Regions from separate parts of the Variovorax xiamenensis genome, predicted to be linked through region 3. Evidence: predicted binding sites of a transcription regulator. Region 3 holds the regulator's gene; each other region holds the start of a gene.

Region 1 (3,428 bases), 1.8 Mb from region 3:
AAAACGAAAGCATCAGCAGGCTGCCGGCCAGCGCGGCGATGCCTTTGCGCAGCCAGCGAGCGGGTGTTGTTGTCATGGTTCGGCTCCTCGGTGGTTTGAAGGGGCGCCGAGAATAGCCGAGGCAGGCCGGCCCTGCAGGGCGCCAGCCTACCAGTTGACCTCGCGCTCCGGCGTGGCCGAGATATGGTGGATCGACAGGTCGGCGCCGTCGTATTCCTCTTCCTGCGACAGCCGCAGCCCCGCCACAGCCTTCAGCGCGCCGTACACCGCCGCACCGGCCAGCGCGGCCCAGGCCACGCCCATGACGGTGCCGATGAGCTGCGCCCACACGTTCACGCCGCCGATGCCGCCCAGCGCCTGCGTGCCGAAGATGCCGGCCGCGATGCCGCCCCAGGTGCCGCACAGGCCATGCAGCGGCCACACGCCGAGCACGTCGTCGATCTTCCATTTGTTCTGCGTGAGGGTGAACAGCTTGACGAAGATGCCGCCCGCCACGCCGCCCACCACCAGCGCACCCAGCGGGTGCATCAGGTCGGAGCCGGCGCACACCGCCACGAGGCCGGCGAGCGGGCCGTTGTAGACGAAGCCCGGGTCGTTCTTGCCCATGGCCAGCGCCACCAGCGTGCCGCCCACCATCGCCATCAGCGAGTTGACGGCCACCAGGCCCGAGATCTTGTCGATGCTCTGCGCGCTCATCACGTTGAAGCCGAACCAGCCCACGCACAGCACCCAGGCGCCGAGGGCCAGGAAGGGAATGTTCGACGGCGGATGCGCGCTCAGCGAGCCGTCGCCCCGGTAGCGGTTGCGCCGCGCGCCCAGCAGCAGCACCGCCGGCAGCGCCAGCCAGCCGCCCACCGCGTGCACCACCACCGAGCCCGCGAAGTCATGGAACTCGTGGCCGGTGAGCGAGGCGATCCAGTCCTGGATGCCGAAGTGCTTGTTCCAGGCGATGCCCTCGAAGAGCGGATAGACGAAGCCGACGATCACCGCCGTGGCGATCAGCTGCGGCCAGAACTTGGCGCGCTCGGCGATGCCGCCCGAGATGATGGCCGGAATGGCCGCGGCGAAGGTCAGCAGGAAGAAGAACTTCACCAGCTCGTAGCCGCTCTTTGCCGACAGTTCGGTGGCACTCACGAAGAAATGCGTGCCGTAGGCCACTCCGTAGCCCACCAGGAAATACACGATGGTCGAGACCGAGAAGTCGACCAGGATCTTCACCAGCGCATTGACCTGATTCTTCTTGCGCACGGTGCCCAGTTCGAGAAAGGCAAAGCCGGCGTGCATGGCCAGGACCATGATGGCGCCGAGAAGGATGAACAGCGCATCTGCGCCCTGTTTGAGTGCGTCCATTGGAGCTTCTTGCGGATTTTTGGTTTGAATTGGTGCGCCGCACCCGAATCAACCAGCGCGGCCGGCCAATGAAGCAAAAATGGTGCCCGAAGGCTCTCTCATGGTGCGAAATGAACCAATAACGGGCCGGTCACGGCCCGCCGCGCACCGGATCAGGCCGCGCCGATGCCCGTGCGCAGGGCGTCCCGGTAGCGGCGGCTGCAGGGCACGGTGGTGCCGTCGTGCATGTGCAGCCGGGCGTCGCCGCCGTCCAGCGGCTCGATTTCCCTGATGCGCCCCAGGTTCACCGCATGGCTGCGGTGCACGCGCGCGAAGAGCGCGGGGTCGAGCTGGGTCAGGAAATCGGTCAGCGTGGAGCGCAGCAGGTAGTCGTGGCCGTTGACGTGCAGGCCGACGTAGTTGCCCTCGGCCTGGAGCCAGTCGATGTCGGTGGCGGCAATGAGGAACTCGCGGCGCAGCTTGCGCACCAGGAAGCGCTCGGGGCGCGCGGGCGGCGATGGTGGCGACGGCGGGGGCTGGGGTGTTTCCGGCATCGAGGGTTCGAAACCCTCCGGTTCCGCCACTGCGGGCGCCGGAGCCGGAGGCGGCATCGCGGCCCCCTCCTCCGGCGCATCCAGCACCCGAGCCTCCCCCTGCAACCGAAGCAGGAACAGCCGGTAGGCCCAGATGCCGAAGACGATGCTCACGTACACCCGCACGTCCTTCAGGTACTCGTAGCCCCACTGCCCGACCCAGCTCCAGAAGTCGTAGCGCTCGCCGGCCATGGCGTAGACCAGCGAGCGCAGCCCGAACATGCCCGCGACGTGGACCACGCTGAACACCACGCTCGCCGCCGCATGCCACGCCAGAAAGCGCAGCGGGCGGGTGCGCACCAATGGCGACAGCCGGCGCTCCACCGCGAACAGCGCCGGCACCAGGAGCAGCAGCACCAGGTGGCTGGACACCTCCCAGGTCGCGACCTCCCAGTTGGGCCGCGGCACGGCGCGCGTGCGCACATCCATGATCGCCACCATCGTGCTGAACGCGGCCTGCAGGCTCATCAGCACGATCCAGAACGCCACCTCCAGCGGGCGGCGGATCGGTGCGTAGCGCTCGTAGAGATTCTTGCGGGGGTCTCCCATGCGGGGAATTCTCGCGAAAACAGGCCCCGGGGCCGGTTTTTTCGCCCCGGATTTCGTCCCCGCCGGCCACCGCTCGTCACAAAGCCGGGACGATCCGTCCCCTGGCCGCGCCGCGCGGGGGCGACCGGGCCGAGCATGGCGACCTTCCCGCTTCGAGGAACCGTTCATGACCGCCGCCCACATCCCGCCCGACCACCGCCGCCACGACATCGACGCCCTGCGCGCGCTGGCCTTCCTCTTCGTCATCCTCTATCACGTGGGCATGTACTACGTGGCCGACTGGCCCTGGCACCTCAAGAGCCCGCACGCGGCCGAGTGGCTGCAATGGCCGATGCGCGTCCTGAACCTGTGGCGCATGGACCTGGTCTTTTTGATCTCGGGCGTGTCGCTCGGCTTCCTGAGCCGGGGCCAGGGCACATGGGGACTGCTGCGCAGCCGGGGCCTGCGGCTGATGCTGCCGCTGGCCTTCGGCATGGCGGTAGTCGTGCCCTACCAAGCCTACGCGCAAGGCGTGGCCAACGGGCTGGTCGCACCGGGCTTCGGCGCCTTCCTGCTGCGCTACCTGTCGATGGCCCAGCCGTGGCCGAAGCAGGCCTTCGACGGCGCGGAGTTCGGCATCACCTGGAACCACCTCTGGTACCTGCCCTACCTTTTCATCTACACCGCGCTGGTAGCGCTGACGCTGCCGCTGTGGAATTCGGCCACCGGCCAGTGGGTGCGGCGCGCCTTCAACGGCCTGCGCGGCTGGAGGCTGCTGCTGTTGCCGGTGGTGCCGCTGCTGGTGTTCACGATGCTGCTGGCCTCGCACTTCCCGGCCACGCACAACCTGGTGCGCGACTTCCACCTGCACAGCCTCTACTTCACGATGTTCCTCTACGGCTACTGGATGGGCGTGGACACCGGCGTGTGGAAGGAGCTGGAGCGGCTGCGCCGCGTGTCGCTCGCGCTGGCGGTCGC
Region 2 (3,428 bases), 230 kb from region 3:
GCCGACCATGACGTGCACCAGGAACAGCACCACCGCCGTCCCCGTCGCACTGAAGATGGCCACGCTGCCGACCGCGATCGCCTGCGTCAGCACGTCGCCGGTTGCGCCCGAGATGCGCGGGTCGGCGAACACGCCCGTCAGCAGCGCGCCCACGATGCCGCCGATGCCGTGCACGCCGAACACGTCGAGAGAGTCGTCCGCGCCCAGCAGGTGCTTCAGGCCGGTGGCTCCCCAGTAACAGGCCAGCCCGGCGATGGCGCCGATGGCCAGGGCTGCCGGCGGCGTGACGAAGCCGGCCGCCGGCGTGATGGCCACCAGACCGGCCACCAGGCCCGAGCACAGGCCCAGCAGCGACGGGCTGCGCCGCACGATCCACTCGCCGAGCATCCAGCTCATGGCGCCGGCGGCCGCCGCGATGTGCGTCACCAGCATGGCCAGCCCCGCGCGGCCGTCGGCCGCCACCGCCGAGCCGGCATTGAAGCCGAACCAGCCCACCCAGAGCAGGCCTGCGCCCGTCATGGTGAGCGCCAGGTTGTAGGGCTCGAAGGCTTCGCGGCCATAGCCCTTGCGCGAGCCGAGCGCGTAGGCGCACACCAGCCCCGCGATGCCCGCGTTGACGTGCACCACCGAGCCGCCCGCGAAGTCGAGCGCGCCCATCTGCGCGAGCCAGCCGCCGGGCTCCCACACCCAGTGGGCGATGGGCGCGTACACCAGCACGCTCCACAGCAGCGCGAACCACAGGATCGCCGAGAAGCGCATGCGCTCGACGAAGGCGCCGAGCACGAGGGCCGTGGTGATGATCGCGAAGGTGAGCTGGAACATCGCGTAGACCGGCTCGGGCACGTTGGGCGCCACGTGGCTCACCGCGAGCTGCCCGGCCTCCTTCAGGTACTCGAAGCCCGAGAACCAGAGGCGGGCGGTGCCGCCGAGCCAGGGCCAGCCCTCGGTGAAGGCCAGCGAATAGCCCACCGCGAACCAGGTCAGCGAGACCGCCGAGGCGATCGCCACCACTGCCGCCATGGTGGCCAGCACGTTCTTGCGGCGCACCATGCCGGCGTAGAAGAGGGCGATGCCGGGCAGCGTCATCAGCAGCACCAGCGCGGTCGAGGTCATCATCCATGCGGTGTCTGCCGCGTTGATGGAGGCTTGCGGTGCCAGGGCCATGGTCGCTTTTCTTCTTCAAGTGATGGACTCAGGCGCCCCGTGCACAAGTCGTGCCACGTCGTTAACTATCAGAAACACTTTGGTTTGCAAACCTGGCTTCCTCGGTAAGGCAAAGCGGGTAATTCCCAATGCACTGAGGAGGTGCGTGCCCCTAAAGTCTGCGCACTCGCGAACGGGCCCTGCTCGTGTGCCGAGGGTCCGAGGAGACAATCCCCCCAAGCAACAAGAAAAATCTTCAAAGGCTCCGTACGAGATGCCTGTTCGACTTTGGAAGGCGCCGCTGGTCGGCGCCTTTTTTATTTGCGCCAACGCTTGAGGCGCGGGCCTTTTTAGCTACTTTTTCGATAGCACCGGGGTGAGACAATCCACCCCCTATGGAAATGCTGGTGGTGACGGGCGCCTCTGCGCTCGCGGGTTTTGTCGATTCGATCGTGGGCGGGGGCGGGCTGATCCTGGTGCCCGCGCTGTTCGCCGTTTTTCCGGGCGCACCGCCCGCGACCCTGCTGGGCACCAACAAGAGCGCGTCCATCTGGGGCACGGCAGCCGCCGCCGCCCAGTTCAGCCAGCGGGTGCAGATGCGCTGGGGCGCCCTGTGGCCGGCCGCGCTGCTGGGCTTTGCGGGCTCGATGCTGGGCGCCTGGGGCGTCACCATGTTCCCGGGCGACTTCCTGCGCAAGGCGCTGCCGCTGATCCTGCTGGGCGTGCTGCTGTACACGCTGGCGCGCAAGGACATGGGCCGTATGCACGCGCCGCGCTTCTCCGGGCGCGCCGAGACGCTGGCGGCCTGCACCATCGGGCTGTCGATCGGGCTGTACGACGGCTTCTTCGGGCCGGGCGCGGGGAGCTTCCTGGTGTTCCTCTTCGTGCGCTGGATGGGCTACGACTTCCTCAACGCCTCGGCCTCGGCCAAGATCATCAACACCCTGACCAACGCCGCCGCGCTGATCCTGCTGGCCGCCAAGGGCCACGTCTGGTGGCACTACGGGTTGGTGATGGCGGTGGCCAACGTGGCCGGCAGCCTGCTGGGCACGCGGGTTGCGCTGAAGCACGGCGCCGGCTTCGTGCGCGTGGTGTTCATCGTGGTGGTGAGCGCGCTGATACTGAAGACCGCCTACGACGCATTCCTGAAATAGCGAAACACGAAAGTCGCCCGATGCCTCCCTCCGAAGACCCAGCCGAGCCGCCTGTCTCCGTCAGCTTCTGGCAGGCCTTCGGCTACTGGCTCAAGCTGGGTTTCATCAGCTTCGGCGGGCCGGCCGGGCAGATCGCGCTGATGCACCAGGAGCTGGTGGAGCGCCGGCGCTGGATCTCGGAAAAGCGCTTCCTGCACGCCCTCAACTACTGCATGCTGCTGCCCGGCCCCGAGGCCCAGCAGCTCGCCACCTACATCGGCTGGCTCATGCATCGCACCTGGGGCGGCATCGCGGCGGGCGTGCTGTTCGTGCTGCCCTCGCTCTTCATCCTGATCGCGCTGTCGTGGGTCTACATGGCCTACGGGCAGGTGCCGGCGGTGGCGGGGCTGCTGTACGGCGTGAAGCCGGCGGTGACGGCCATCGTGCTGTTCGCGGCCTGGCGCATCGGCTCGCGGGTGCTGAAGAACGCGTGGCTCTGGGCGATCGCGGCGGCCGCCTTCGTGGCGATATTCGCGCTGCAGCTGCCGTTTCCGCTGATCGTGCTGGTGGCCGGGGCCATCGGCTACCTGGGCAGCCGGGTGGCACCCGAACGCTTCGCGCCGGGCGGCGGGCATGCGGCGTCGGCGGCCTCGGCCGGCCCGGCGCTCATCGACGACGACACGCCGACGCCCGCGCACGCGCGCTTCGGCTGGGGCCGCTTCTGGCGCGTGCTGGGCGTGTTCCTCGCGCTGTGGCTGGGCGCCATGGGTGCGCTTACCGCGCTGTACGGCTGGCACGGCACGCTCACGCAGATGGGCTGGTTCTTCACCAAGGCCGCGCTGATGACCTTCGGCGGCGCCTACGCGGTGCTGCCCTACGTGTTCCAGGGCGCGGTCGACCACTACGGCTGGCTGGGCGCCACGCAGATGATCGACGGCCTCGCGCTGGGCGAGACCACGCCGGGGCCGCTCATCATGGTGGTGTCCTTCGTGGGCTTCGTCGGCGGCTGGAACCAGGCGTTGTTCGGCGCCGGGTCGCTCTTCACCGCCGGCGCGGTGGCGGCAACGGTGGTGAGCTTCTTCACCTTCCTGCCGTCCTTCCTGTTCATCCTGCTGGGCGGGCCCTTCATCGAATCGACGCACGGCAACCTGA
Region 3 (3,428 bases):
GCTTCTGCAGCTCCTCGCGCGAGAGACTGCTGCCGGCCACCGACTGGATCGGCCGCACGTAGACGCTGTTCCAGTACTGGTCGAAGAGGCTGCCCAGGCGCGGGATGAGCGCGCCGGTGACGAAGGTGTCGAGGTCGATGAAGTTCTCGCCCGCGGTGCGCCTGAAGTACTGGTTGCCGATGTTGCGCCCGCCAGCCACCGCCATCGCGCCGTCGGCGATGAAGAGCTTGTTGTGCATGCGGCGATTGACGCGGCTGAAGTCGAAGAGCGAGGCGGTGAAGCGCTTCAGCAGGCTGCCGCGCCCGGCCGGAAAGGGGTTGAACAGCCGCAGCTCCACGTTGGGCGTGGCGGCGAGGCCGAGCAGCAGCTCGTCTTCGCCGGAGGTGTAGAGGTCGTCCATCAGCAGCCGCACGCGCACGCCGCGCTGGGCGGCGTCGCGCAGGGTGCGCAGCAGGTAGCGGCCGGTCTCGTCGTTCTCGATCTGGTAGTACTGCACGTCGAGCGTGCGCTGCGCGCGGCGGGCCAGCTGGATGCGGGTGTCGAAGGCGAAGTCGCCGCCGGGCATCAGGCGGAAACCGCTGAGGTCGGGGTCGGGCTGGGAAGCCAGCGCGATCTTGCCGAGCGCGGTGTCGGCCGAGACGGCCATGGCCTTGGTGGGTGTGCGCGGTGCCTCGTCGGGCAGCGTGGCGCAGCCTGCGAGCAGCAGCACCGCCACCATGGCGAAGACCCAATGCCCACAGCGCGACATCAGGCCTCGGTTCATCGGCGGTGTCTTTCTACAGGGCCTTGCGAAGATTGGCGGGCGCGATGCGCAGCGCCTCGCGGTACTTGGCGACGGTGCGGCGCGCGCACTCGATGCCCTGCTCCTTCAGCATCTCGGAGATCTGGCTGTCCGACAGCGGCTTCTTCACGCTCTCGGAGCCGACGAACTGCTTGATGAGCGCGCGCACCGCGGTGCTCGATGCGTTGCCGCCGGTCTCGGTGCCCAGCGCCGAGCCGAAGAAGTACTTGAGCTCGACCGTGCCGAAGGGCGTGGCCATGTACTTGGCGGTGGTCACGCGCGAGATGGTCGATTCGTGCAGGCCCAGCTCGTCGGCGATCTCGCGCAGCACCAGCGGACGCATGGCCAGCTCGCCGTGCACGAAGTAGCTCTTCTGCCGCTCGACGATGGCGTTGCTCACGCGCAGGATGGTGTCGAAGCGCTGCTGGATGTTCTTGATGAACCAGCGCGCCTCCTGCAGCCGCTGCGACAGCGCCTGGCTGCCCTCGCCCTTGTGCGACTTGAGCGCGCCGGCGTAGATGTCGTGCACGCGCAGGCGCGGCATGACCTCGGGGTTGAGCATGACGCGGAACTTCACGTTCGTGCCGCGCCCCGTCTTGGTGACGATCACGTCGGGAATGATGATGTTGCGCTCGACGTCGACGAAGCTGCGGCCCGGCTTGGGCTCCAGCCGCGCGATGACCTGCAGCGCCGAGCGCACCAGCTCCTCGTTGCTGCGGGTGAGCGTGGCAAGGCGCTTGAAGTCGCGGCGCGCGAGCAGCTCCATCGGCTGCTTGCAGATGGCGATGGCGGTCTTGCGGACCTGCTCTTCTTCCTCGGTCTCGTCGTCGCTGGCCATGGCGCGCAGCTGGATGCTCAGGCATTCGCCCAGGTCGCGCGCGCCGACACCGGCGGGCTCCAGGCTCTGCAGCAGGCCGAGCGCCACCTGGAAGTGGTGCACGAGGTCGTCGAACTGGTCGTTGTCGTCGCCGGCCAGGCCCGAGGCGAGCGCGGGCAGCGAGTCTTCGAGGTAGCCGTCGTCGTTGAGCGATTCGATGAGAAAGCGCAGCGCGGCGCTGTCGTTCTCGCTCAGCCGCAGGCTCAGCGCCTGGCGGTGCAGGAAGGACTGCAGCGACTCCTGGCTGCGCGCGAGCTCGGTGGCATCGGCGCGATCGTCGTCGCCGGCGTTGTTCTGGCGCGCCGGGGCGTCGCCGCCCCATTCGCTGTCGTCGGGCGCCATGTCGACGGTGCCATCGCCTTCCCAGTCGGGCTCGCGCTCGGCGATTTCGGCGGCGGGGCCGTCGGAGTCGGCGGCCGCGGTGGAGCTGGTTTCGGAAGAGGTCGTGGCGGCCGGGCCGGGCGCCGTGGGCGCGAAGTCGCTTTCGCCGCCCTCGCCACCGTCACCGCCGTCGTCGCGCGGGATCGGAGCGTCCGCCGTCTCGAGCCCGAATTCCTCGCGCACGGCTTCCTCGGCGGTGCGCTCGAGAAAGGGGTTCTCGTCGAGCATCTGCTCCACCTCCTGGCTCAGCTCGAGCGTGGAGAGTTGGAGCAGCCTGATCGACTGCTGCAGCTGCGGCGTGAGTGCCAGATGCTGCGAAACGCGAAGGGACAGCCCTTGCTTCATGGTGGAAACCGCCCCCGCCCCTTACATGCGGAAGTGCTCGCCCAGGTACACCCTGCGTACCTCGGCGTTGTCGACGATCTCCGAAGGCGTGCCTTGTGCCAGCACGTGCCCGTCGCTGATGATGAAGGCGTGGTCGCAGATGCCCAGCGTCTCGCGCACGTTGTGGTCGGTGATGAGCACGCCGATGCCGCGCTCCTTCAGGAAGCTGATGATCCGCTGGATCTCGATCACCGCGATGGGGTCGATGCCGGCGAAGGGCTCGTCCAGCAGGATGAAGCGCGGCTGCGTGGCCAGCGCGCGCGCGATCTCGACGCGGCGGCGCTCGCCGCCCGACAGCGCCAGCGCAGGCGAATCGCGCAGGTGGTCGACGCGCAGGTCGGCCAGCAGGTCGGTCAGGCGCTCCTCGATGTGCTCCTTCGACAGGGCCACCATCTTGCCGTTCGCGTCGGGCTCGCTCTGGAGCTCGAGCACGGCGCGCACGTTTTCCTCGACCGTGAGCTTGCGGAAGATCGAGGCTTCCTGCGGCAGGTAGCTCAGGCCCATGCGGGCGCGGCGGTGGATCGGCATGTGGGCGATCGGCTCGCCGTCGATGGTGATGTCGCCGGCGTCGGCGCGCACCAGGCCCACGATCATGTAGAACGAGGTGGTCTTGCCGGCGCCGTTCGGCCCGAGCAGCCCGACGACTTCGCCCTTCTGCACGTCGAGCGAGACGTCCTTGACGACCGTGCGGCTGCCGTAGCTCTTCTTCAGGCCGCGCGCGACCAGGCGGCTGCCCGGTGCGCCGTTGGCGTCCTGCGTTCCTGCGGATTCGATCACTTGCGCGTGTCTCCCTGGTCACTGCCGAGCGTGGTGCTCTGGCGCAGGCCCTTGCCGGGCGCCGGGGTGGGAGCCGGCGGCGGTGCCTTCGCACCGGCCGGGGCCGAGGCGCCGGCAGCCGGGGCGGTGGCGGCCTTGGGGGTGAGGATGGTCCTGACGCGTCCGCCCGGGGCCGAGGCGTTCACGGCGGTGTTCGGCGGCACGGTGGAACCGTTGACGGTGTAGGTG
Region 4 (3,428 bases), 1.4 Mb from region 3:
CCCCGGCCTGCAGAAGGCCGATTTTCGCAATGCGATGGCGCGGCTGGGTGCTGCGGTGAACATCATCACCACCGACGGTCCCGCGGGCCGTGCCGGCTTCACAGCATCGGCCGTCTGCAGCGTGACCGACGAGCCGCCGACGCTGCTGGTGTGCCTGAACCGTTCGGCCTCGGTGTACCCGGCGTTCAAGGCGAATGGCGTGCTGTGCGTCAACGTGCTCGCCGCGGGGCATCAGACCTTGTCCGCCCTCTTCGGGGGCAAGACGCCGATGGACGAACGCTTCGCCGCAGCCCGCTGGAGCAGCAAGACCACCGGTTCGCCGATGCTCGACGATGCGGCCGTGTCCTTCGATTGCCGCGTGGTGCATGCCACCAGCGCGGGCACGCACGACGTTCTGTTCTGCGAGGCCGTCTCCATCGCCATCGGCGGTGCGGCGCAGGGCCTCATCTACTTCGACCGGCAGTACCACGAGATCGCGGCACCGCAGCAGCACTGACCGCAGTCAGTGCTGTCAGCGCGGCGCGATGCCCTGGAGGACGATGCGCTGCACGTTCTCCACCGCGCGCTCGAAGAATCCTTCGTCTTCCAGCGTGTGTCCCGACAGCGCCTGCACCTGCACGCCGAAGTCCGCGTAGTGCTGCGTCACGGCCCACAGCGCGAAGATGAGGTGATGCGGATCGACCGGCGCCAGCTTGCCCGCATCGACCCACGCGCGGATCACTTCGGATTTCTTCTCCACCAGCTCGCGCAGTTCGCGGTCGAGTTCGTCGCGCAGCAGCGGCGCGCCCTGAATCATCTCCAGGCAGAAGAGCCGCGACGCATCGGGCCGGTCGCGCGAGATCACCAGCTTGCGGCGGATGTAGTCGCCGATGGCCTGGGCCGGGTCCTGCTCGGCGCTGAAGCCGCGCAGCGGTTCGAGCCACAGCGCGAGCAGGTCGCGCAGCACGTTGACGTACAGCTCTTCCTTGTTCGCGAAGTAGTAGAGCAGGTTGCTCTTCGACACGTCGGCGCGCGCAGCCACCTGGTCGATGGACGTGCCATGCAGGCCGAAGCGCGAGAACAGCCCCAGCGCCGCGCCGAGGATCGCGCTGCGCTTGTCCTCGATCTGGCGCAGCCTGCGGTTCACCGAAGAGGCACTGCGCACCGCGCGCTTGCGCGCAGGGCTCTTTTCCTTGTCCTTTTCCTGCTTGGTCTGCTTGCTGGCCGCTGCGGCCAGCGCCTTGGTCTTCGGCATCTTCCCTCGCTCTCCTGCGTGTTCCTGTCCGGTTCCGGCATCCGTGTTGCGCACCACTGTAAGGCCACGGTGCATCGCCTTGCGCCATGACCGTGTTCGCATGCCACCGCGAAGGCCTCGCGGCGCACCATGCTGACGCGACGGACGCTGTTTGTCCATTTGGTCCAACTGGCACAGACGTTGCATGGCGAAAGGCATGCCAAGCATGAGGAAACTGCCATGACCCTGCTGTCCGTTCCCATCATCGATCTAGCGCCCTACTTCGCCGGCACCGCCGAAGGCAAGGCGGAGGTCGCGAAGAAAGTCGACGAAGCCTGCCGCAGCATCGGCTTCCTCGTCATCACCAACCACGGCATTTCGCCCGAGCTGATATCGCGCGTGTCCTCGCTCTCGCGCAGGTTCTTCGACATGCCGCTGGGCGAGAAGCGCAAGGTCGATCGTCCGCGCGAGGACGCGGTGCGCGGCTACAGCGCGGTGGGCGAGGAAGGCCTCTCCTACAGCCTCGAGGAGGCGGCGCCGGGCGACCTGAAGGAATCGTTCTCCATCGGCCCCTCGAACGTGCCGGACGACGACTACCACCGCGGGCCTGCCGCAGGCCCGCACTTCGAGCCCAACAGCTGGCCGCCCATCGACGGCTTCCGCGAAGCCTACGAAGGCTACTTCGAGGCAATGAGCGATCTCTCGCGCTCGCTGATGCGCGTCTTCGCGCTCGGCCTGTCGCTGCCCGAATTCTTCTTCGACGACAAGATCGACAAACACATCAGCATGTTCCGCGTGCTGAGCTATCCGCCCCAGCGCGAGCAGCCGCTGCCCGGCCAACTGCGCGCGGGCGCGCACAGCGACTACGGCAGCCTCACGATCGTGCTGCCCGACGACAAGGGCCTGCAGGTGTTCAACAAGGCCGGCCAGTGGGTCGACGTGCCGCAGGTCGAGGGCGGCCTGGTGGTCAACATCGCCGACCTCATGATGCAGTGGACCAACGATCAGTGGGTGTCCACGCTGCACCGCGTGATCAACCCGCCCTTCGAAGTGGCGAGCACCAACCGTCGCCAGTCGCTGGTGTTCTTCCACCAGCCCAACTACGACGCGATGGTCGAATGCCTGCCGAGCTGCCTCGCGCCGGGCGAGCAGGCGAAGTACGCGCCCATTTCCTCGGGCGACCACCTCACCTCGAAGTTCGTCAAGCAGACGACCTTCGGCGGCACCAAAGTGGCGGCCTGAACGCATGGCTCACCTGTCCTACGTCAACGTCTTCGCGAAGGACGTGGTCGCGCTCAGCGGCTTCTACCAGCGCGTCTTCGGCTTTCCGGAGATCGAGGCGATCCGCTCGCCCATCTTCCGCGGGCTCGATACCGGCAAGTCGAGCCTTGGTTTCAATGCCCTCGATGCCTACGAGCTGCTGCACCTGGGCGAGTTCTCCGACACGCGCGGCGTGAAGTTCCTGCTGAACATCGACGTCGACAGCCAGGCCGACGTCGACCGCATGGTGCCCGTTGCGCTCGAAGCCGGCGCCACGCTCGTGAAGCCGCCATACGTCACCTACTACAACTGGTACCAGTCGGTGCTGCTCGATCCCGAGGGCAACGTGTTCCGCATCAACTTCATGATGTGACGCGCCTCTGCGTTCCCCTCCCCGCTTTTGCCTCCCTTCCTTCAACGCTTCTTCAACGCCTCTTCTCAAAGGTAGTTCCATGCAGCAGCTGCGCACCCTCACTCCCGGCCTGGGCCTAGCGATGACCATCGCGGCCGGCGGCGCGTTCTTCACCACGCTGCCCGCCGCGGCCGCCGACGGCTTCACGCTCAAGGACAAGCCGAAGATCGCGATGCTCTACTTCGGCCCCAAGAACGACGGCGGCTGGACGCAGGCCTTCGACGAGGCCCGCGTGAAGATCGAAAAGGAGATCGGCCAGAAGATCCAGTTCGTGGAGAACGTGCCCGAGGACGCGTCGGCCATCAAGCCGGCGGCCGAGAAGTTCATCCAGCGCGGCGCCAACATCGTGATCGGCACCGCCTTCGGCTACTCCGACAGCTTCAAGGACCTGGCCGCCAAGTACCCCGACGTGGCCTTCCTCAACGGCTCGGGCACCACCAACGGCAGCAACCTCGAATCGTTCTACGGCCGCACCTACGAGAGCCAGTACCTGTGCGGCATGGCCGCGGGCGCGGCCTCGAAGACCGGCAAGCTCGGCTTCGT

The links. The regulator sigma-54, encoded in region 3, starts transcription at its own class of promoters, with help from an activator protein. The targets are predictions, from matches to a motif close to TGGCANGNAANCTGCTTT.
Region 1: a site for sigma-54 is predicted at 1,421-1,438, ahead of SFB74_RS11295 (ammonium transporter). Genes of this name have one in related genera too.
Region 2: a site for sigma-54 is predicted at 1,203-1,220, ahead of SFB74_RS02245 (ammonium transporter). Genes of this name have one in related genera too.
Region 4: a site for sigma-54 is predicted at 1,404-1,421, ahead of SFB74_RS30205 (isopenicillin N synthase family dioxygenase). Genes of this name have one in related genera too.

What each region holds. Positions count from the first base shown of each region.
Region 1 covers NZ_CP139038.1:2,545,313-2,548,740, reverse strand. The annotation lists gene SFB74_RS11300 (MBL fold metallo-hydrolase) at 1-76, opposite strand, end outside; gene SFB74_RS11295 (ammonium transporter) at 148-1,350, opposite strand; gene SFB74_RS11290 (LytTR family DNA-binding domain-containing protein) at 1,503-2,471, opposite strand; gene SFB74_RS11285 (acyltransferase family protein) at 2,638-3,428, shown strand, end outside.
Region 2 covers NZ_CP139038.1:518,151-521,578, forward strand. The annotation lists gene SFB74_RS02245 (ammonium transporter) at 1-1,164, opposite strand, end outside; gene SFB74_RS02250 (sulfite exporter TauE/SafE family protein) at 1,539-2,297, shown strand; gene chrA (chromate efflux transporter) at 2,318-3,428, shown strand, end outside.
Region 3 covers NZ_CP139038.1:749,969-753,396, reverse strand. The annotation lists gene SFB74_RS03285 (phospholipase D family protein) at 1-763, opposite strand, end outside; gene rpoN (RNA polymerase factor sigma-54) at 777-2,384, opposite strand; gene lptB (LPS export ABC transporter ATP-binding protein) at 2,406-3,200, opposite strand; gene lptA (lipopolysaccharide transport periplasmic protein LptA) at 3,197-3,428, opposite strand, start outside.
Region 4 covers NZ_CP139038.1:6,581,971-6,585,398, forward strand. The annotation lists gene rutF (NADH-dependent FMN reductase RutF) at 1-496, shown strand, start outside; gene rutR (HTH-type transcriptional regulator RutR) at 512-1,234, opposite strand; gene SFB74_RS30205 (isopenicillin N synthase family dioxygenase) at 1,454-2,455, shown strand; gene SFB74_RS30210 (VOC family protein) at 2,460-2,846, shown strand; gene SFB74_RS30215 (BMP family ABC transporter substrate-binding protein) at 2,926-3,428, shown strand, end outside.